One region of the Rhodococcus sp. NPDC056960 genome, then DNA from elsewhere that is predicted to be linked to it. Evidence: riboswitches for the same ligand, from Rfam matches in the RefSeq annotation. Region 1 holds a riboswitch; each other region holds the start of a gene.
What was found. Region 1 has a riboswitch for thiamine pyrophosphate ahead of thiO (glycine oxidase ThiO). Riboswitches for the same ligand answer to the same signal wherever they lie in the genome.

Region 1 (7,236 bases):
AACCTTCTCGCCGCGTTTCGGTGGGGGCGCAGCGTCGAACTCGGCAGCGTTCTCGTCGGCCGGGTCGTCACTCACGAGAGTAAGAGTAACCCAGCGTCACATTCATCAACGCGTGACGAATCGGACATCACTCCGCGGCCCGCGCCTTCTCCCGGTCGGCGCCGGCGGGAACGCCGTTCGGGCCGGCGAGCGACTCCGCGTAGACCCCGACGGCGTACGCGACCGCGGCGGCGTTCTTGGCGAGCGCGGCCCGGTCCACGTTCTCGAGGGTGTCGGTCGCGCTGTGGTAGTTCTCGTCGTACGTCACCCCGGGGGTGCCGCCCCACTTCTGCGCCTGCTCGGGCGTCTTCGTCTCGTCGGCGCCGCTGAACACGCCGCCCGACGGGATCTGGTGCTCGATGAACGGCCCGTAGTCGGACCGGCCGTCGAAGTCCGTGCCGTCGGCGGCGACACCGTTGCGCTGGAGGTACTCGACGAACGTGCGCTCGATGCCCGCGGATCCCTCGGGTCCGGGCCCCTCGCCGACGTTGTCGGAGTTGTCGCCGTCGTAGGCCAGGTAGCCGGCGTTCTCGGAGCCGAGCATGTCGAAGTTCAGGTACAGGGCGATGTCGTTCCGCTGTTCGTCACTGAGACCGTTCACGTACGCCTCAGACCCGAGCAGACCCAGTTCCTCGGCACCCCAGAACGCGAAGCGCACCGCGTTGTCGACGTCGGGCGATCCGCCGAGTTGCACCGCCGTTTCGAGGATCGAGGCGACGCCGGTGCCGTTGTCGTTGATACCGGGACCTTCCGGGACGCTGTCGAGGTGCGCGCCGACCATCACGACATCGTCGGTCGAGCCGGTCTTGGTCTGGGCGATGACGTTGCGGGCCGTGCTCGATTGCGTGGTGGTGTCGAGCGTGAGGGTGACGTCACCGCCGGCCTGCTCGAGTGCGGCGCCGTCCGCCTTGCTCACCCCACCGGTGGGAACCTTGCCCGCGTCGGGGTTGCCGAGGGTGCCGCCGCTCATCGGTCCGTCCGCGTTGTTGACGACGATCACGCCCGCGGCGCCGCGCTCGGCGGCGATCTGCTGCTTGGCCGCGAACGGGCACACCCCCCGGTTCACGAGGACGATCGCCCCGGTCACGTCGAGACCGTCGTAATCGGTGACCTCGCATCCCGGGCTCTCGTCCTTCGGGGCGGGCACCAGTCTGGCGGTGATCCCTTGCGGACCGGTGGACGGCGAATAGGACAGCGCCCGCACGTCGAAGTCACGATCGCCGGACCTCAGTGCCTCCGTCCCGACATCGAACTTGTGGAACTCGAACTCCGGGGTCTGGACGTCGAAACCCTTGTCTTCCAGGATCTGTGCGACGTAGTCGACGCTGGCGTCGTACCCGGCGGTCCCGGCCGCGCGGTTGCCGTTGTGGTCGTTCGCGATCGTCTGCAGCTGCTGCAGGTGCCCCACCACTCCGGACTCTGTGACCGAGGCCGCGAGAGCGTCCGCGTCGAGCGGCGGCGCATCGGGTTCACTCGTCGACGAGCATCCGGCCAGCACGAGAGAACCGGCCACGCCGACTGTGAAGACTCCCCGTAGTCGCATGTCGGGAGCCTAACGTAGAAGCACCTGTGGGCCGGCGCGAATGGATTTCGCACCGGCCCACAAGCTCCCGCCCCGCCGTCACCCTCAGCCAGGCCTCCCGACGATCACCTGGCGGAGGAGCAGGGCGAAAGTACTGTATCGGGTGTCAGGCGTCGCGCTTGTTCACGACCACCAGACCGGCCCCGAAGATCACGAAGACGAACACCGCGAAGTACACGAGGCTGCCCCACGGACCCCAGTGGAATTCGACTCCCTGCTGCGCCCCCAGGAAGTTGTTGGCGTTGAGGAAGGGCAGGAACGGCATGACCTTCGTGCCGAACGAGCCGAACAGGTTGAACAGGCTCTCGATCAGCAGCGGCCACAGCAGCAGCAGGGCGATCGCGCCCGCCGACTGGCGCAGCAGCGTACCGACGCCGACGGCGAGCACCACGCACAGGAACGCGTAGATCGGGACGCCGTAGATCGACCGCCACGCGTCGTCACCCGACAGCGTGAGGGCGGCTCCCGCCTCGTCGCCGGCGGTCGCCTTCGCGATGGCGTACGCGCCGAACGTGAGAACGAACGTCAGCACGGCACCGAATGCGCCGATCAGACCGGCCTTCGCGATCAGGACGGACGCCCGGTTCGGGATGGCCTGGAACGTGGTGCGGATGACCCCGAAGCGGTATTCGCTGGTCACGGCCAGTGCGGCGAGGATCATCAGGACCAGCACGCCGAACCCGGACACACCGCCGACGGCGTCCGCCATCTGCGGCAGGAACGGGTCGAAGTCGGGTCGCTTACCGTCCGCGATCTGGTTGTTGAAGGAGTTGATGCTGGCCTTCGCGCTCAGCCCGATGACCGCCGCGAGACCGAGGCCCAGCACGATGATGATGACAGTGCACCACCACGGCGACCTAGTCGACGTGATCTTGATCCGTTCGGCATTGAGAACAGCCATTACAGTGCACCCCTCATCACATCTTCGACGCCCTCTGCGTGGTACTGCACGTCGTCTCCGGTCAACTTCATGAAGGCGTCCTCGAGCGATCCCCGCTGAGATGCCAACTCGTGCAGAACGATGCCCTGCGCACCGGCGATCGCGCCGACGGCGTCCGTACTCGAATCCACCACGACGAGCGCCTGCTGTCCGTCGGATCCGTCCTCGCGGACGGTGAGACCCGTGGACGTGAGCGCACTGCGCAGTGCGTCCAGCTGCGGACTGCGCACGCGCACAGTCGATTCCGAGGACTTGCTGACGAACTCGGAAACGGTGGTGTCGGCGATCAGGCGCCCACGCCCGATGACCACCAGATGTTCTGCGGTGAGCGCCATCTCGGACAGCAGGTGGCTCGACACCAGCACGGTGCGACCCTCTGCGGCGAGACGCTGCATGAACTTGCGGATCCAGACGATGCCTTCCGGGTCGAGTCCGTTGACCGGCTCGTCGAACAGCAGCACCTTCGGGTCGCCGAGCAGCGTGGCGGCCAGACCCAGTCGCTGAGACATGCCGAGCGAGAACCCGCCGGCCTTCTTGCCCGCCACCTCGGTCAGCCCGACGAGGTGCAGCACCTCGTCGACCCGGCTCTTGGGCAGCGAATTGGACGCCGCCATCCACTGCAGATGGGCGCGGGCGGACCGGTTGGGGTGCACCCACTTCGCGTCGAGCAGGGCCCCCACCGTCCGCAGCGGCTGCACCAGGTCGCTGTACGGTTTGCCGTCGATCAGCGCGCTGCCCGCCGTGGGACGGTCCAGCCCGAGGATCATGCGCATGGTCGTCGATTTGCCTGCACCGTTCGGGCCGAGGAAGCCGGTGACCATACCCGGCTTCACGGTGAACGTCAGGTTGTCCACCGCCTTCGTCGCACCGAAGGTCTTTGTCAGTCCCCTCACTTCAATCATGATGAGAAGGATGCCGGAACCTGCGGCCGGCGCGCATCGGCCGCAGGTCTACTCCCGACTCGTCCCCTGGTACCGGTCGGACCCTGAGCGGGACCCCGACGGAACCCCGAGAACTACGACGACGCCTGCGCCCAGAATCGCTTGGGGATGCGGCCGGCGTGCCGTGCCTCGTACCCGGCGACCACGGCTCCGCGCATCGCGGACGCCATGAGCGCCGGATCCTTAGCCCTGGTCACGGCCGTAGCCAGCAGCACCGCGTCGCAGCCGAGTTCCATCGCGAGGGTCGCGTCGCTGGCGGTCCCGATGCCGGCGTCGAGGATGACGGGCACCCCGGCACCCTCCACGATCATCTGGATGTTGTGCGGATTCGCGATGCCGAGTCCGGTGCCGATCGGCGAGCCCAGCGGCATCACGGCGACACACCCGACGTCCTCGAGCCTGCGGGCCAGCACCGGATCGTCGGTGGTGTACGGCAGGACGACGAAGCCGTCGTCGACCAGTTGCTCTGCCGCGCTGACCAACTCGATGGCGTCGGGCATCAGGGTGCGTTCGTCCGCGATGACCTCGAGCTTCACCCAGTCGGTCTCGAGCGCCTCGCGGGCGAGTTGCGCCGTCAGCACCGCCTCGGCCGCGCCGCGGCACCCCGCGGTATTGGGCAGCGGCGCGATGTCGAGCCTGCGCAGCAGGTCCAGCACGCCGGTGCCGCCCGCGGCGTCAACCCGGCGCATCGCGACCGTGGTCAGCTCGGTGCCGGACGCCACGAGGGCCTCCTCGAGCACGGTGAGGTTGGCGGCGCCGCCGGTGCCCATGATCAATCGAGACCCGAACGTCCGTCCCGCGATGGTGAGGCCCTTCTGCAGGCCGGGAGTCGCGTCAGCCACCCTGCACCGCCGTGAGGATCTCGATCTCCCAGCCTCGGACCACCAGTTCGTCCCACCGGGCGCGCGGGAACACCGCGCCGTTCACCGCCACCGCGATGCCCTTGGACGGCAGGTTCAGCACCTCCAGCAGCCCGGCGACGGTCAGCGGTTCCGCGAACTCGTGGTCCTCGCCGTTGACACTGATGCCGATCGGCACCACTACTTGCTGCTCACTCATCTCTTACCTCGCTACCTTCTCGAAACGTTCGGGGTCGGCGGCTTTCGCCTCGACCAGTGCCGAGCCCTCCAACAGTGCCACCGTCGCGTCGGCGGTCACCGGGGTGAGCAGGATGCCGTTGCGGCCGTGCCCCGTCGCCACCACCACACGATCGGACACCCGGCCGATCAGAGGCAAATTGTCCGGGGTCATCGGGCGCAGACCCGCCGCGGTCTCGCGCAGTTCGTACTCGCCGATCGCGGGCATCAGCGCCTCGGCATCCGCGATCAGGTCGCGGACACCGGCCACCGTGACCTGTGTGTCGTTGCCCGATTCGTACTGGGTGGCTCCGACGACGATGCCGTCGGCGCGCGGCACCAGGTACGCGGGCCGGCCGTGGACGCTGCCGCGGATGGTGCGTCCCGGCGCGGGGGTCACCCCGGGACGGGCCCGCAACCGCAGGATCTCGCCCTTCACCGGCCGGACCGGAAGTCCCGGCCACAGGGCCGGCGACGCGATGCCGGCGGTGACCACGATCTGGTCCGTGTCGAGCCCGTCGAGGCTCTGCACGGCCTCACCGATCAGCTCCACTCCCGCGTCGACGGCACAGCGCCGCAACGCCTGCAGCAGCAGCCTGTTGTCGACAGCCAGTTCGTCGACGGCCAAGAGCCCCAGCCGGACTCCGCGGCCCAGCATCGGTTCGAGGGCCCGGACCTCGGCGCGGTTCAGGATCTGCAGGTCCCGCCCCTGCTCACCCACCCATTCCGCGATGGTCCGCAGGTCCTCGGCGTCCGCACCGTCCAGGGCGACGGTGAGCGAACTCTCCGACGTGAACAGGTCGACCCCGGCCCCGGCCTCGAGTTCCTTCCCGAATTCGGGCCACCGGTCGAGCGATGCGCTCCCCAGTTCGAGGACGCTCTCCTCACCGGGCCAGCCCTCGGACAACGGGGCGAGCATTCCGCCCGCCACCCAGGACGCTCCCGAACCGATCGACGGGTCGTACAGCTTCACCGACCAGCCGTTGCGGGCTGCGCGCCACGCAATGGACAGGCCGATCACTCCGCCTCCGACGACGGATACCGATCTCGCCATGAACTCCACCTCACTTCCTGCGCCGGCATGATCCGGGTCAGGTATGACGGTCGGGCTCGGCGTGAGCCCCTCTCAGCCCCACGTTCCCCGGGACTCCCGTGTTGCACTTTCACCGTAGAGGCTACCGTCATGCCGTGACCACCACGCACCACAGCAACCTCACCGACCGTCGGCGCCGCCTCGGAGCGGCGCGCTTGTACCTGTGCACCGACGCCAGGCGCGAGAAGGGCGACCTGGCGCAGTTCGCCGAAGCCGCGCTGTCCGGTGGCGTCGACATCATCCAGCTCCGGGACAAGGGCTCGGCCGGCGAGAAGAAGTTCGGCACGATGGACGCCCGGGACGAACTCGCGGCGCTGTCGGTGCTCGCGGCCGCGGCCAGGCGGCACGGTGCGCTGCTCGCGGTGAACGACCGCGCCGACATGGCGCTGGCGGCCGGGGCGGACGTGCTGCACCTCGGTCAGGGTGACCTGCCCGTTCCGTACGCGCGGACCGTCGTCGGTTCCGACGTGCTGATCGGCCGATCCACCCACAGCCGCGCGCAGGCCAGCCTCGCGGCCATCGAGGACGGCGTCGACTATTTCTGCACCGGGCCGGTGTGGGCCACGCCCACCAAGCCCGGCCGGACCGCGTCGGGCATCGATCTGGTGCGTTCGACCGCCGACTCGGCGACCAACCGCCCGTGGTTCGCGATCGGCGGCATCGACGAGGCCCGCGTTCCGGAGATCCTCGCCGCCGGGGCGACCCGCATCGTGGTCGTGCGCGCGATCACCGAGGCCCGCGACCCGCAGGCCGCCGCACGCTCGCTGTCGGCCCTCCTGCAGCAGAACGCCTAGTTACGGCTGATCCAGCCAGCCCAGCACCGTCGCCGGCGTCAGGACCACGACGGTGGCCGGCAATTGTTCGACCAGGTCGGGGTCGGTGGCGACGACCGCGGTGACCGTGCCCAGCGTGGTGCCGTGGCCGACCGGTTCGGTGAGCAGCCCGACCGTGTCCGCCGACTCGAGCACCTCGATGCGCGGCAGCCACCCGTACGTGCCGTCGGGCAGGCGCACCGTGCGGGGCAGCGCCTTCGACAGCTGCGGCAACGCACCGCGCTCCCCCAGCACGTCGTGCCTCGCGAGCAGCAGTCGCATCTCGGTGGTGCGCAGTCGCGGCCATCCCGCTTCGAATCCGGGGTGCAGGGGCAGGCCGGCGACGTCGGTCTCCCGTACCCAGCGGAGTTCGGTGCTCTCCCCGTTCGGAACGGTCGGCAGCGGGCGCTCGGCGTCGGCGATCACCGTGGTGTAACTCCAGCCGCTCGCCACCTCCATGGTGACGACCTCGGTGCGGACGCGGATGGCCGCGCTGTCGATGCCTGCTTCCTCGTGCGCCTCACGGACCGCGGCGTGGGTGGTGGTCTCGTGACTGTCCCGGGCACCGCCGGGCAACGCCCACGTCCCGCCCTGGTGGCTCCACGCAGCCCGGTGCTGCAGCAGCACGGCCGGCGTCTCGTCCGGCAGCGGCGCACGCAGCAACAACCCGGCCGCACCGTGCTTGCCCCAATGACGACTGCCGTCCGGCCCGGTTGCCCAGCCGTCACCGTCACCACGCATCGACTACCCCTG
Region 2 (7,236 bases), on a different contig from region 1:
CGCACGGTCGGGGACGTGGCCGGTCTGGCGCCGGCGTCGCTGCGCATCGCCCGCACCGTGATGGGGCAGCACGACATGAAGTTCCCGTACGAGGCGCCCCGCACCATGTTCAACGTCCCGATCGGCGGGGCGCGCCGGTTCGCCGCGCAGTCGTGGCCGCTCGAGCGAGTACACGCGGTCCGGAAGGCTGCCGGGGTCAGCGTCAACGACGTGGTGATGGCCATGTGCGCCGGCGCGCTGCGGGGGTACCTGGACGAGCAGAATGCGCTGCCGGAGAAGCCACTGATCGCGATGGTTCCGGTGTCGCTGCGCGACGAGCGGCAGGTCGACGCCGGCGGCAACGCGGTAGGCGTCACGTTGTGCAACCTGGCGACGGACGTCGACGACCCGGCCGACCGGCTGACGGCGATCTCCGCGTCGATGTCCCAGGGGAAGGAACTGTTCGGCAGCCTCACGTCGATGCAGGCGCTGGCGTGGTCCGCGATCAACATGTCGCCGATCGCGTTGACGCCGGTGCCCGGATTCGTGCGGTTCACGCCGCCGCCGTTCAACGTGATCATCTCCAACGTTCCGGGACCGCGGGAAACCATGTACTGGAACGGGTCCCGGCTCGACGGCATCTACCCGACGTCGGTGGTGCTGGACGGGCAGGCCCTCAACATCACGCTCACCACCAACGGCGACAACCTCGATTTCGGTGTCATCGGGTGCCGCCGCTCGGTGCCGAGCCTGCAACGGATCCTGTTCTACCTGGAGACGGCGCTCGGCGAACTCGAGGCGGCATTGCTCTGAGACGCCGCAGGTTTCAGCGTCTGCCCGACTCCTGTTCGACGAGCGCCCGCCGCGACTCCTCGTGTAGGACCCCCAGCAGTTCGTGTTCGACGTCCGCGAATTGGGGCGAGGTCATCATCGACAGTTCGCGGGGGCGGGGCAGGCCCACGGTCACCTCGCGCCGCACGGTGGCGGGTCGCGCCGACAGCACGACCACCCGGTCGGACAGGTAGACGGCCTCCCGGATGTCGTGGGTGATCATCAGCACGGTCCACCGGTAGCGCTGCCAGACGTCCTGCAACCAGGTCTGCATCTCGGTGCGGGTCAACGAATCCAGGGCGCCGAACGGCTCGTCGAGCAGCAGCACCGGACGGTCCTGGACGACGGTGCGGAGCATCGCGGCGCGTTGCCGCATCCCGCCGGACAGTTGGCTGGGGCGGGCGTCCTCGAATCCGCCGAGACCGAACACGGAGAACAATTCGCGGGCCTTGTCCCGCGCTTCCTTGCGGGGTACGCCCTGCACCTCGAGGCCGAGGGTGGTGTTGTCGAGGACACTGCGCCACGGGAACAGGAGGTCCTTCTGCGGCATGTACGCGCACTTCGAGGGGACGCTGCCTGCGGGACGGACGGGTTCGCCGCCGATGGTGACGGTGCCGGAGTCCGGTCGGTCGAGACCGGCGAGCATGGCGAACGCGGTGCTCTTCCCGCACCCGCTGGGGCCGATCACCGACACGAACTCGCCGGGTTCGACGGTGAACGAGATGTCGTCGAGGACGGGCCGGATGCCGCCGCGCACCGGGAATCCCTTGGAAATACCGGACAGTGCGACGCGCGCGGTCTCACTCATGCCGGGCCCTCTCGTTCTTGATCCAGGGGGCGACGACGCGTTCGACCGCGAACGTGAGCAGATACAGGCTGAGGCTGATCACGGCCGTCACGAGGACGGCGGCCAGCACGAGATCGGTGCGGAAGGAGTTCTTCTGCGTCGCCATGTAGATGCCGAGACCGGACGTCGCACCGACGTATTCGGCGAACACGGCACCCACCACGGCATACGTGATGCCGATCCGCAGGGCGGTGAAGAACCGGGGGATCGCCGACGGGAGCCGAACGTAGCGGAATTCCTGCCACCGCGAGGCGCCCATGCTGCGCAGCAGCGCACCCGCCTCCCGGTCGGCCGCGGCGAAACCCTCGATCAGGCCGATCGTCATCGGGAAGAACGTGGCGAGGGCGATCACCAGTATCTTCGGCAGCAGCCCGAAACCGAACCAGATGATCATCAGCGGCGCGATCGCGATGATCGGCAGCGTCTGCGACACCACGAACAGCGGAACGAACGCGCGCCGCAGCCACGGCGAGAAGTCCACGAGCACCGCGAGCGCCCAGGCGCAGAGCAGGGACACCGCGAAGCCGATCAGGGTCACCTGCAGCGTCGCGGACGCGTGACCGGAGATGGCGTCCCGCGCCCGCCAACCCTGCTGGACGACGCGCAGCGGAGACGGCAGCACCTGCGGCCGGATACCGCTGACCGTCACGTACGCCTGCCAGGCAATGAGTAGCAGCGCCACGACCACGACCGCGGGCACCGTCCGTCGCAGCAGCGAGGACGTGCCCGGGGCCGTGGTGCCGAGACTCGTGTCAGGGCTGAGCGAGGTACTCATTGGTGAAATACGTCGACCAGTCGGGTTCCGTGGTCAGCGGTGCCCCGTCGGGGCCGGTGAGCAGGCCGTGCTGGAACAGGAAGCCGGAGTATCCCGCCCACTTCTCGGCCGTCTGGGTTCCGACCTTGCCGGAACTGTCCTTCATGTATTCGGACGACAACATCTGCTGGCTCTCCTTGACGAGGGACTCGTCCGGAAAGGCGCCGGGGTTCGCATCGATCAGTATCTGCGCCGCCTGATCAGGCTGGTCGGCGGCGAACTGGTAGCCGCGTTGCAGCGCCTGGACGAACTTGCGGGCCTGCTCGGGATGATCGGCCATCCACTGTTCGTTGCCCTCGATGACCAGTGCGTAGGCGTCGGGGAAGCCGTAGTCGGTGTAGTGGAAGTAGCGCATCGGCGTGCCCTGGTGCTCGGCCTCGATGCCTTCCCAGCCGAAGAACGACACGGTGAAGTCGGCGGTGCCGGAGTAGACGGCCTCGTACGCCGACGTGCCGAGCGTGACGGTGGTGAATTCGCCCTTGCCGCCGTCGTTCCGGATGATCTGCTTCAGCGTCTCCTCGCCGTCCGGGTCCGCGAAACCGGCATAGATCTTGCCGTCCAGATCCCGGGGGCGGGTGATGTCGGCGCGATCCGCCTTCACCGCGATGCCGGTCGCCCAGTGTTGCAGCGGGGCCAGGACCGACGTGGTCTGCGCGCCCGCCGCCTTCGAGAACGTCGCAGAACTCTGGAAGCTCACCCCGAACTCGGCGTTCCCGGCATCGACCAGAGTGTCGGGGGAGGTGTCGTTGTACGGCAGTACCTGCACGTCGAGTCCGGCGTCCGCGAAATAGCCCTGCTGCTGCGCGACGAACAGACCGGTGTGGTTGGTGTTCGGGGTCCAGTCGAGTGCGAACCGGATGGTGTCGTCCGACTGCGAGTCACCGGCGCAGCCGGTGAGCATCGACAGGGCGGAGACGAGGATGACGGCTGCCGTGGCAGCGCGCTTGGTGCGAGAGAAGAGTGTCACGACGCCGGCCATTCCTGCTTGTTGAGTGCGGTGTCCCAGAACATGAGTTCGTAGCGGCTGGCGATCACGAACGCCTCCACCATCTCCTCACGCTGGGCATCGGTCGCGGCCTCGGCGGCGGCGTCCACCAACTCGCGGGCCCGGGCGACGGCGGCGTGGAACTCCTCCGCGTCGTACGTGGTCACCCACTGGGCGTACGGGTGCGACGGGTCGGCGGAGAGCACGTCACGGGCGCTCGCCGCGAGCCGGCGTCCCACGTCCGCGTAGATCCAGAAGCAGGGCAGCACCGCGGCCGCGGCCACCGCGTACGGTTCCGTGGCTGCCACGGCGGTCAGGTACGAGATGTACCCGAGGCAGGCCTGCGAATGCTGCGGATCCGCGTCCGACGCGGGGAGCCGTCCGCTGGTCAGCAGATTCTGGTGCAGGGTGGCCTCGACCGTGGCGGCCTCGGCTGCCGAACCCGCCCAGAAACCCGCCTCGACGGGACCCGGTGCATGCGCGGCCACCAGCGACAGCGCCTTCGCGTACCCGGTCAGGTACAGGAAATCCTGCTCGATGTACGTGCGGAACACGTCCAGCGGCAGCGTCCCGTCACCGAGGCGGCGCAGGAACTCGAGTTCGTCGATCGCTTCGCGCAGCACCTTCGTCCGGTCCCACAAGTGGTCCGTGAATCGGGCGTGCTGGCCGGCGCCGGCAGCGTCTTGGACAGAGCTATTCACAACGTTGACATCCCTTCGTCAGCATTACCTGAGCAGGTTCCCGGGTGTGTTCTCAGCCCCGCCCGTGCGGAGCACCCCGTGTCAGAACAAGCCGACCCTAGCACCGCCCGTGTCCGGGAAGGAAAGGCCCTGCCTGCTCATCGTTGGTAGTTTGGCCAGAGATTCCCGGTACGCGCTGCGTGAGGAGATTCGTCCGTGGATGTCGAGAAGTCCGGCGACACGCTCGTCGTCCGTGCCCGGGACGGCGAGTTGCGCGGCTACCCCGAGGGCGACGTCTACGCATGGAAGGGCATCCCGTTCGCCGCGGCCCCCGTCGGCGATCTGCGGTTCCGCGCGCCGGTCCCGCCCGCGCCGTGGGAGGGTGTGCGCGACTGCGTCGACTTCGGCCCGATGGCGCCGCAGGGGCACAGCACCGCCGTCCCGATCGACGCCGGACTCGAGATCGACGAGGACTGCCTGTCGGTGAACGTGTGGGCGCCGCGACCCGACGGCACGCCCAGGCCGGTGATGGTGTGGATCCACGGCGGCGCGTACTGCCTGGGAACCGCGGCGCAGGGCATCTACAACGGGCGCATCCTGTCCACCCTCGGGGATGTCGTGCTGGTCTCGTTCAACTACCGGGTGGGGGCGCTCGGATTCCTCGACCTGTCGTCGTTCTCGACCGCCGGCCGGGTGTTCGAGACCAACTGCGGGCTGCGCGATCAGGTCGCGGCCCTCGAATGGGTGCGCGAGAACATCGCCTCGTTCGGCGGCGACCCGGACGAGGTGACGGTGTTCGGGGAGTCGTCCGGGGCCGGGTCGATCACCACGCTGATGACGTGTCCGAGCGCGGAAGGGCTGTTCCACCGCGCGATCGCGCAGAGCCCACCCGCCACGTCCGTCTACGGAGGTGAGCGGGCCGCCACCGTCGGGAAACAGTTCCTCGACATCCTCGACGTGGCGCCCGGGCAGATCGACACGCTGCTGCGCCTGCCGTACCGCACGATCATCGAGGCCAGCGACACCCTCGTCAACGAGGTGCCCGTCAAGATCCCCGGCACACTGGCGATGGCGCCCGTGGTGGACCGTGACTTCCTGCCGCGCTACCCGGTGGCCGCATTCCAGAAGGGCTACTCCCACCGCATCCCCCTCATCATCGGTTCCAACAAGGACGAGTCGTCGATCTTCAAATTCATGAAATCGCCTCTGCTGCCGGTCACGTCGGATTCGGTGCAGGAGATGCTGCGGGCGATCGCGACGGATCACCCCGAACTGCCCGCCGCCCGGCTCGCCGACATCCTGTCGGTGTACCCGGACCGCGGGAAACCGAAGGGCGCACTCGCGATGTCCCGGGACGCCGCGTTCCGGATGCCCGCGCTGTGGGTCGCCGACGCGCACAGCCGCCACTCACCGACGTGGATGTACCGGTTCGATCAGGCCACGCCGATGCTCAAGGCCGCACGCATCGGAGCGGGGCACGCCACCGAACTCCCGTACGTGTTCGGCAATTTCGACACCCTCAACATCGACCCGACGTTCTGGCTCGGCGGCCGCAAGACGGCGCTCGAGGTGTCGGGCCGGATCCAGCGCCGCTGGCTCGCGTTCGCCCGGCACGGCGTCCCCGCCGCACTCGACGGGTCCAAGCACTGGGCGCCCTACGACGAGGAGAACCGCTCCACCCTGCTGATCGACGGCGCGGACACCCTCGTGCAGGACCCGGACCACGAGATGCGGATCGCCTGGGGCAACGACGTCATGGGCTTCAATTGACCGGCACCTTTGCGTCCAACTCCTTCAGCACGGGCAACCCGAAGCACGCCAGCCCGATGATCAGCACCGGGATCGCGAGCACGAAGAACGTCGGCTGTATCCCCCATTTGTCGAGGAGCGGGCCGGCCAGCAAGTACCCCAGCGGTCCGGCGGCGTACGCGGTGGACGTCATGACTCCGGTGACTCGTCCGCGCATGTGCTCCGGGCTGCGAGTCTGCATGGCGTAGTTGGCGATCGGGCCGACCGGACCGAAGACCAGACCCTGCAGCAGGGCCAGCGCCAGGATCGCCCACAGCGGCGGCAGGAACGCCATCGCGACCATCGCCGCGCCCAGCACCGTCACCGCCACCAGCATCAGCATCCGGCGCGACACGAACGGCGCGAGCGGCCCGTACGCGAGCGCACCCACCACGCCGCCGATGCTCAGCGCCATGAGGACGGAACCCAATTGCGCGGGCTTGTCCAACTCGGTGAAGTACACCGGGAACACCACCGATTCGACGGGCATGTACAGCGCCACCACCGCCATGTCCACGAGCGCGATGGTGCGCAGAAGACGGTTGTGCCACACGAACTTCAGGCCCTCGAGCGTGCCGTGCCAGATGGACGTCGGGCGCGTGGCAAGGTCCGGTCTGCCGGCGTTCTCGAGACGGAGGAACGCGATCGTCGCGACGGACAGTACGAACCCGGCGGCGGCGACCCACAATGTGTTCACCGCCCCCACGGTGGCGATCAGGACGCCGCCGATCCCCGGCCCGACCAGATACGCCACGTTGTAATTGGCCTCGTAGAGGCTGTTCATCCGGTCGAGTGACCACCCCGCGGACGCCGTGGCGGCGGGCAGCATCGACTCCCTGGCCGCGATTCCGGCCGGATCGAACGCGGCGCCGATCGCGGCGAGAACGGCGATCACCGTGACGGTGAGACCCGTCGTAATCGCGATGACCGGGATGGCCGCGACGGACAGGGCCGACAGGCAGTCGGAGATCAGGGACGTGCGGCGTCGGCCGAACAGGTCGACGAACGTGCCCGCGAACAGGCTCGACAGCAACAACGGGAGGGTGGCCGCGCCCGCGACGATCGCGGCGTCGGACGCGCGACCGGTCTGCTCGAGCACGAGCCACGGCAGCACGACGATGACGATGCCGTTGCCCGTGGACGAGAACAGGGTCGCGACGTTCAGGAGGATCAGGGGCCCGAACCGACGAGTCACAGCCGTCTCGGTGGCGGTCACGGCAAGGGTCCTCTGGTCGGCTCGATCGGTGGTCCCTCGACGCTAACAGCGAGGTCGGGGCGACCGCGAGCGAATTTCGGCCGCTACTGGTTGCGT
Region 3 (7,236 bases), 270 kb from region 1:
GAGCATTCCCCGGTATCTGCCGCTCGGACCGATGCTGGCCGACAGCGGGCTGAAACCGCAGCACGTCGCGTTGTCGCCGGACCGGCCGAGTTTCCTCAATCTGCCGCTGGTCGGAAGGCGGGCGTGGTGACGGGTTCACGCCGCGCCCCGGCATCCGTAGGGTTGAAATCATGACCAAGTGGACAGCTTCGGACATCGTCGATCAGAGTGGCCGCACGTTCGTCGTCACGGGCGCCAACAGCGGTCTGGGGGAGGTGGCGGCGCGGGCACTCGGGCAGGCGGGGGCGCACGTCGTCCTGGCCTGTCGCAATACCCACAAGGGAGAGGTGGTCGCGCGGTCGATCGGTGACAACGCCGAGGTGCGCCGTCTCGATCTCTCCGATCTCGCCTCCGTGCGGGAGTTCGCGGCGGGCATCGATGCCGTCGACGTGCTGGTGAACAACGCCGGCGTGATGGCCGTGCCGCAGCGCACGACCGCCGACGGCTTCGAAATGCAGATCGGCACGAACCATCTCGGGCACTTCGCGTTGACCGGGCTGCTGCTCGGCAAGATCACCGATCGGGTCGCCACGATGTCGAGTGCGGTGCATCAGGCGGGAACGATCCACCTCGACGACCTCAACTGGGAACACCGCAAATACAACCGCTGGAGCGCATACGGGCAGTCGAAGCTCGCGAATCTGCTGTTCACGTACGAATTGCAGCGCAGGCTCGCCGCAGCGAAATCACCCGTCAAGGCGGTCGCCGCGCATCCGGGGTACGCCTCGACCAATCTGCAGGCGCACACCGAGTCCGTGCAGGACAAACTGTTGGCGGTCGGTAACCGGATCTTCGCGCAGTCCGCGGAGATGGGGGCGCTGCCGATGCTGTACGCCGCGACCGCTCCCGACGTGATCGGCGGAAGTTACATCGGGCCGGACGGACTGTTCGAGCAGCGCGGCCATCCGAAAGTGGTGGGCTCCAACAAGAAGTCGCGGGACGAGCAGACCGCCGGTGCGCTGTGGTCCCTGTCGGAGAACCTGACGGGCGTCGAGTACAAGTTCGGGTGACCCGACGCCCGCGCAGGTGTCAGTCTTCGGTGACCTCGAGGGTGACGTCGATGTTGCCGCGGGTGGCGTTGGAATACGGGCACACCTGGTGCGCCTTCTCGGTCAGCTCGAGCGCTTCCGCGCGGGGCAGGTGGGGCAGGGAGACCTCGAGGGTGACGGCGAGCCCGAATCCGCCGCCGTCCGTGGAGCCGATGCCGACGCGGGCACCGACGGCCGAGTCGGCGACGTTCGCCTTCGCCTGACGGCCGACCAACTGGAGTGCGGAGTGGAAGCAGGCGGCGTATCCGGCGGCGAACAGCTGCTCGGGGTTGGTGCCGTCGCCGGACCCACCCATCTCGGTGGGGATGGCCAGGTTCACGTCGAGCCGGCCGTCCGACGTGCGCGCGTGGCCGTTGCGGCCTTCTCCGGTGGCGAGGGCTTCGGCGGTGTACACGATCTTCATGGTTACTTCTCTCCTGTACGGGTGGGGAAACTGTGGAGCGATTCGGTGAGCCTCGACAGGGTGTCGCGGAGGGCGACGAGTTCGTCGACGTCCATTCCCGTCGAGTGGGCGAGCTGCGCGGGAATGTCCTCCGCTGCGGCGCGGAGACCGGCACCCTTCTCGGTGAGGTGGATCCCGACACGGCGCTCGTCGGCCGACGAGCGGCGGCGTTCGACCAGGCCCAGGGCGTCGAGGCGCTTGAGCAGTGGCGACAGCGTGCCGGTGTCGAGGTCCAGGGCATCGCAGATCTCACGCACTCCGCGGCCGTCCTGTTCCCAGAGCACCAGCAGCACGAGGTACTGCGGGTAGGTCACTCCCAGCGAGTCGAGCATCGACCGGTATCTCGCCGTCATGGCCCGCGATGCCGAGTACAAGGCAAAGCACACCTGGCGGTCGAGGGCGAGGTTGTCGGTCACCACCAAATAGTTGCACACAACTAGGTTGTGCACAACCATAATGGCCGGAGTGGTGACTGGGCATACACTGTTCGCCAGTGACACGGGGTGCTGCCCGGCGAGAGCCGGGCGGCTGAGAACACACCCGTCGAACCTGAACTGGGTAATGCCGGCGAAGGGATGTCGCGGAGACGGCCGTACGCGCCGCTCCGAATATCTCGTCGCCGACCGAACGGAAGGTGACAGCATGCAGCTCGACAAGCAGATCGTCCTGGTGACCGGTGGTGGACGGGGCCTCGGCGCCGCCCTCGTGCGGTCGTTCGCGGAGCAGAACGCGCGGGTGATCGTGAACTACCGCAACAGCCGGGAGGCGGCCGAGGAGCTCGCCGCTTCCCTTGGCGCGGACCGTACGGTCGCGCTCCGGGCCGACGTCACGGATGCCGGACAGGTCGCCGCGCTGTTCGCCGCGGCCGAGGCGCACTTCGGCTCACCGGTGACCACGGTGATCAACAACGCGCTCGCCGACTTCTCCTTCAACGGCGACGCACGCGACAGGGCGGACGTCATCACGTGGGATGCGTTCGACGCGCAGTTGCGCGGCAGCGTGAAGGCGACCCTGCACACCACGCAGGCCGCACTGCCGGGCATGCGTTCGCTCGGGTTCGGCCGGATCGTGAACATCGGGACCAACCTGTTCCAGAACCCCGTCGTCCCGTACCACGACTACACGGCCGCCAAGGCCGCGGCGCTGTCGCTGACCCGTACCCTCGCCGCCGACCTCGGTCCCGACGGCATCACCGTCAACATGGTCTCGGGCGGGCTGCTCCGCACCACCGACGCGAGTGCCGCCACTCCCGACGAGGTGTTCGACCTCATCGCTTCGAGCACGCCGCTGCAGCGGGTCACCACCCCGGAAGAGTTCGCCGACGCGGTGCTGTTCTTCGCGTCCCCGTGGTCGCGCGCGGTGACCGGCCAGAACCTCGTCGTCGACGGCGGACTGGTCAAGGACTGACATGAGCGACACGAGGCAACTGCACTTCAACGCCTTCCTCTACAGCTGCGGCCACCACGGCGCCGCGTGGCGGCATCCCGCCTCGCAGGTGGAGCGTCTCTGCGACATCACCTACTACGAGGAACTGGCGCAGACCGCGGAGCGGGGCTGCCTCGACGCGGTGTTCTTCGCCGACGGACATTCGGTGCGCGACCCCGCGACCGGGGGCATGTGGTTCCTCGAACCGCTCACCGCGCTGTCCGCGATGGCGCGGGCCACCGAGCGGGTCGGGCTGGTGACGACGGTGTCCACGACGTTCTACACCCCGTTCCACGCCGCCAGGATGCTGGCGTCGCTCGACCACATCAGCGGCGGCCGCGCCGGCTGGAACGTGGTGACGTCGATGTTCGACGCCGAGGCGCGCAATCACGGACTCGAGGAGATGCCGCCACACGACGAGCGCTATTCGCGTGCCGCGGAATTCGTCGATGTGGCACTCGCGCTGTGGGATTCGTGGGAGCCCGACGCGCTGGTGCTCGACCGGGAGGGCGCCTTCGCGGATCCGGCGAAGGTGCGTCCGGTCGAACATCGGGGCAAGCATTTCCTGGTGGACGGCCCGCTGACCGTGCCGCACTCTCCGCAGGGACGTCCGGTGCTGTTCCAGGCGGGCGCATCCGATCAGGGTCGCGACCTGGCCGCCCGGTGCGCCGAGGGCATCTACGCCGTCGCCTACGACCTCCCGGCCGCTCAGAACTACTACGCCGACGTGAAACGCCGCATCCGCGTGGCGGGCCGTGACGCGGATGCGGTGACGGTGATGCCCGGCCTCGTGACCTACGTGGGCTCGACCACCGAGGAAGCGCACCGCAAGAAGGCGGAACTCGACGCGCTCCTCCCGGTCGAGCAGTCGCTGGCGCAGCTGTCGATGTTCGTCCAGCAGGACTGCAGCGCCTGGGAATTGGACGCACCCGTTCCCGCGCTGGCGCCGCTGTCGGAGTTCACCGGACCGCAGGGTCGATACGACACGATCCTGCGAATCATCGAGAAGGACCGTCCCACCGTCCAGTCGCTGCTCGGCACGTTGGCGGCAGGCGGCGGGCACTGCACCATGATCGGCACCCCGGAGTCGATCGCCGACGAGATCGAGATGTGGTTCCGCCACGACGGGGCCGACGGGTTCAATCTGATGCCGCCGCTCTACCCCAGCAGCCTCGACGAGTTCGTCGACGAGGTGATCCCGGTCCTGCAGAAGCGGGGGCTGTTCCGCGCGCAGTATGAGACAGCGACCCTGCGTGACCATCTCCGGGGTCAGCGATAGTTGCCACCACAAAGAACACAACCTTCTCTACGTACGCAACAGTGACTGTGAGCGCCCTTCTCCCCGACACTTGCTGTAATCGCGATCACATCGCGACTCGAGTTCGGACGAGGAGTGGCAATGCTGGTAGCACTCGGCTTTCTGATGGTGGCCGTGTTCATGTTCTTGATCATGTCCAAACGGGCCACTCCCGTGGTCGGGTTGATCGCCGTCCCGGTCGCATTCGGTATCGCGGCCGGGGCGGGTCTCGGCATCGGCGACATGATCACCGACGGGATCAAGTCGCTGGCGCCGACCGCCGCGCTGCTGTTCTTCGCGATCATCTTCTTCGGGATCATGATCGACGTCGGCCTGTTCGATCCGCTGGTGAAACTGATCCTCCGGCTCGTCCGCAACGACCCGATGCGACTCGTCGTCGGCACCGCGGTGCTCGCGATGGTGGTGTCGCTGGACGGTGACGGGTCGACGACGTTCATCATCGTGACGTCTGCGCTGCTGCCGCTGTACATGAAGCTGAAGGTCAGCCCCGTGGTGCTCACGGTGGTCGCCGGCCTGGCGAACGGCGCGATGAACATCGTTCCCTGGGGCGGACCGACGGTCCGGGCCGCCTCGGCGCTGGGCATCTCGCCGTCCGACGTGTTCGTCCCGATGATCCCCTCACTGGTGGTCGGACTGGTCGTCGTGCTGCTGTTCGCCATCCAGCTCGGTTACAGCGAACGCCGTCGCATCGGCACGCTCGAACTCACCGACGAGCGCCTCCTCGTCTCCGCCGGCTCCAGCCTCCGCCGGGCCGCGACCGGCTCCGGCGGCAACGGCGACGCACCCCGCACCGGTAGCGGTTCCGGCGACGCCGGCTCGGACGGCGGCGAAGGATTCGTCGACGGTCTCGACCCCGAGCGGCCCACGCTGCGACCGAAGCTGTTGTGGTTCAACGCGCTCGTGACGGTGTCGCTGCTCGTCGTGCTCGTGATGGACGTCCTGCCGATTCCGGTGCTGTTCATGGTGGCCGCCGCCATCGCGCTGACGGTGAACTTCCCGCGGGTCAAGGAACAGCAGGAAGCGATCACCCGGCACTCGTCGAGCATCGTCTCGGTGGTCGCGATGGTGTTCGCCGCAGCCGTTCTCACCGGCGTGTTCCAGGGCACCGGAATGGTCGAGGCCATGGCGCAATGGCTGCTGGAGATCATTCCGTCCGCACTCGGACCGCACCTGGCCGTCATCACCGGCATCCTGAGCCTGCCGTTCACGTTCTTCATGAGCAACGACGCCTTCTACTTCGGCGTGATGCCCGTGCTCGCCGAGACGGCGTCCACGTACGGCATCGAGCCGGTCGAGATGGCCCGCGCCTCCATCACCGGCCAGACGTTTCACATGCAGAGCCCCCTCGTTCCGGCCATCCTCCTGCTCGTGACCCTCGCGGGTGTTCCGCTGGCGGACCATCACAAGAAGGTGCTGTGGCGCGCGGCGGTGGTGTCGCTGTCGATGCTGGTGATCGGTGTGGTCCTGGGGCAGATCCCCTGGTGACCTAGTCGTCTGTGTTCGTGTCGGTGTCGGTGGCGGGTCCCTCCGGGGTCGCGCCACCTTCGTCGCTCCAGTCGGCGCCCGAACCCTTGTCGTCCTCGGCGGGATCGGACATCACGTCCTTGTCGGCGCCCGAGGCCCCGCTGTCGGTGCTCGTGGTCTTCGGTCCGGAAGCGTCCTTCGGTGTCATCTCCCGCGAGTACCCGGAATGTGGGGCGTTCCAATCCGAAACCCGGTCAGGGATTGGCAGGTGAACGATACTTCGACGTAGTGTTCCCCGGGTTATCGACGATGAAGGAGTGGAACTGTGGCGCGCAAAGTTGTTGTCGAACGCATCGACGACATCGACGGGACTCCGATCAAGAACGGTAAGGGGGAGACCATTCCGTTCTCGGTCGACGGCGTCGACTACGAGATCGATCTGAAGCTCAAGAACGCCAAGGAATTCCACAAGACTCTCGACTACTACATCGAGCACGCAACGCGAGTCGGGGGACGGAAGCGCCGATCGACTCCCGCGGTGGTTCCGTCGCAGGGACGTCAGAAGGCGAAGGAAATCCGGGAATGGGCCACTGCGGAGGGCTACGAGTTGTCGGCGCGGGGTCGTATCCCTGCCCAGATCGAGGAGGCGTACAACGCGGCGCACTGAGTCGCCGGGTTGGGTAACTGCGTCGCCGGTAGCCGAGTTCGCGGTGAGTCGACTCCGGTCAATATCGTCGTGCTGCGTGAAACGACATCGAATTCATGGGTACGCGCGCGACCGGCCTGCCCGGGGCGGGCGCGTGGATTACGGTGTCGTCGCCCGCGTAGATTCCTGCGTGGCCGCCCCCGTAGAACAGGACGACGTCCCCGGGTTGCAGGTTGCGCACGTCCACGGCCGTTCCGTGTTCGAGTTGCTCGTAGGTGGTACGCGGAACGGATACTCCCGCCTGCCGGTACGCCCACTGGACGAGGCCGGAGCTGTCGAAGGCGTAGTGGTCGCCGGCCCCGAGTGTGCAGGGGATCCCGATTCTGGTGACGGCGGCGTGGAGCGCATCGCGTCCCGGCCGCACCGGGTCGGCGCGGAACGTCTGGACCAGCTGATATCCGTGGCTTCCGGTGTGGGGGTTCATGCCGTCGGTACTCCAGTGCGCTCGGTGGGGGTCGCGTCGTCGGCGCGGTCTGGATACAGCGTGGTCCGTGCGCGGCCCGGGCACACCGGCCGAATGACCCGGATACGTGCCTGTCTTCCGTTCTTCCGACACCGGATTCGACGACTGACCAGGGAATCATTCGATCTGGTCGGTTTGGTACTCGCGAGTACCGCGCGCTCCTCGTAACGTCGCACGGGTAATGATTCTGCAAAGGGGAGTGGTCCGCTACGTCCTGTGGGCTGGGGTGAAGGAAGGCGGACGATGAGAATCCGACAAACGGTCAACTGCGCATTCGGAGTCGCACGTCTGGCGTTCGATGCGGGAGCAGCCCTCCTGTCCGTTGCCGTG

Region 2: another riboswitch for thiamine pyrophosphate. It lies ahead of ACFTWF_RS17645 (TenA family protein); the one in region 1 lies ahead of thiO (glycine oxidase ThiO).
Region 3: another riboswitch for thiamine pyrophosphate. It lies ahead of ACFTWF_RS05755 (3-oxoacyl-ACP reductase); the one in region 1 lies ahead of thiO (glycine oxidase ThiO).

What each region holds. Positions count from the first base shown of each region.
Region 1 covers NZ_JBHURF010000003.1:384,743-391,978, reverse strand. Annotated here, with positions in the region: gene ACFTWF_RS06980 (adenylate/guanylate cyclase domain-containing protein) at 1-75, opposite strand, end outside; gene ACFTWF_RS06975 (M20/M25/M40 family metallo-hydrolase) at 128-1,582, opposite strand; gene ACFTWF_RS06970 (ABC transporter permease) at 1,728-2,522, opposite strand; gene ACFTWF_RS06965 (ABC transporter ATP-binding protein) at 2,522-3,463, opposite strand; gene ACFTWF_RS06960 (thiazole synthase) at 3,577-4,344, opposite strand; gene thiS (sulfur carrier protein ThiS) at 4,337-4,561, opposite strand; gene thiO (glycine oxidase ThiO) at 4,565-5,632, opposite strand; TPP riboswitch at 5,630-5,742, opposite strand; gene thiE (thiamine phosphate synthase) at 5,767-6,465, shown strand; gene ACFTWF_RS06940 (NUDIX domain-containing protein) at 6,466-7,224, opposite strand.
Region 2 covers NZ_JBHURF010000010.1:123,809-131,044, reverse strand. Annotated here, with positions in the region: gene ACFTWF_RS17665 (wax ester/triacylglycerol synthase family O-acyltransferase) at 1-792, shown strand, start outside; gene ACFTWF_RS17660 (ABC transporter ATP-binding protein) at 806-1,618, opposite strand; gene ACFTWF_RS17655 (ABC transporter permease) at 1,611-2,432, opposite strand; gene ACFTWF_RS17650 (ABC transporter substrate-binding protein) at 2,410-3,450, opposite strand; gene ACFTWF_RS17645 (TenA family protein) at 3,435-4,157, opposite strand; TPP riboswitch at 4,151-4,246, opposite strand; gene ACFTWF_RS17640 (carboxylesterase/lipase family protein) at 4,353-5,906, shown strand; gene ACFTWF_RS17635 (MFS transporter) at 5,899-7,140, opposite strand; gene ACFTWF_RS17630 (DUF3558 domain-containing protein) at 7,224-7,236, opposite strand, start outside.
Region 3 covers NZ_JBHURF010000003.1:114,504-121,739, forward strand. Annotated here, with positions in the region: gene ACFTWF_RS05735 (CocE/NonD family hydrolase) at 1-130, shown strand, start outside; gene ACFTWF_RS05740 (oxidoreductase) at 171-1,049, shown strand; gene ACFTWF_RS05745 (organic hydroperoxide resistance protein) at 1,069-1,491, opposite strand; gene ACFTWF_RS05750 (MarR family winged helix-turn-helix transcriptional regulator) at 1,494-1,946, opposite strand; TPP riboswitch at 2,020-2,123, shown strand; gene ACFTWF_RS05755 (3-oxoacyl-ACP reductase) at 2,173-2,937, shown strand; gene ACFTWF_RS05760 (LLM class flavin-dependent oxidoreductase) at 2,939-4,234, shown strand; gene ACFTWF_RS05765 (CitMHS family transporter) at 4,355-5,758, shown strand; gene ACFTWF_RS05770 (hypothetical protein) at 5,760-5,945, opposite strand; gene ACFTWF_RS05775 (Lsr2 family protein) at 6,063-6,404, shown strand; gene ACFTWF_RS05780 (C40 family peptidase) at 6,463-6,867, opposite strand; gene ACFTWF_RS05785 (hypothetical protein) at 7,150-7,236, shown strand, end outside.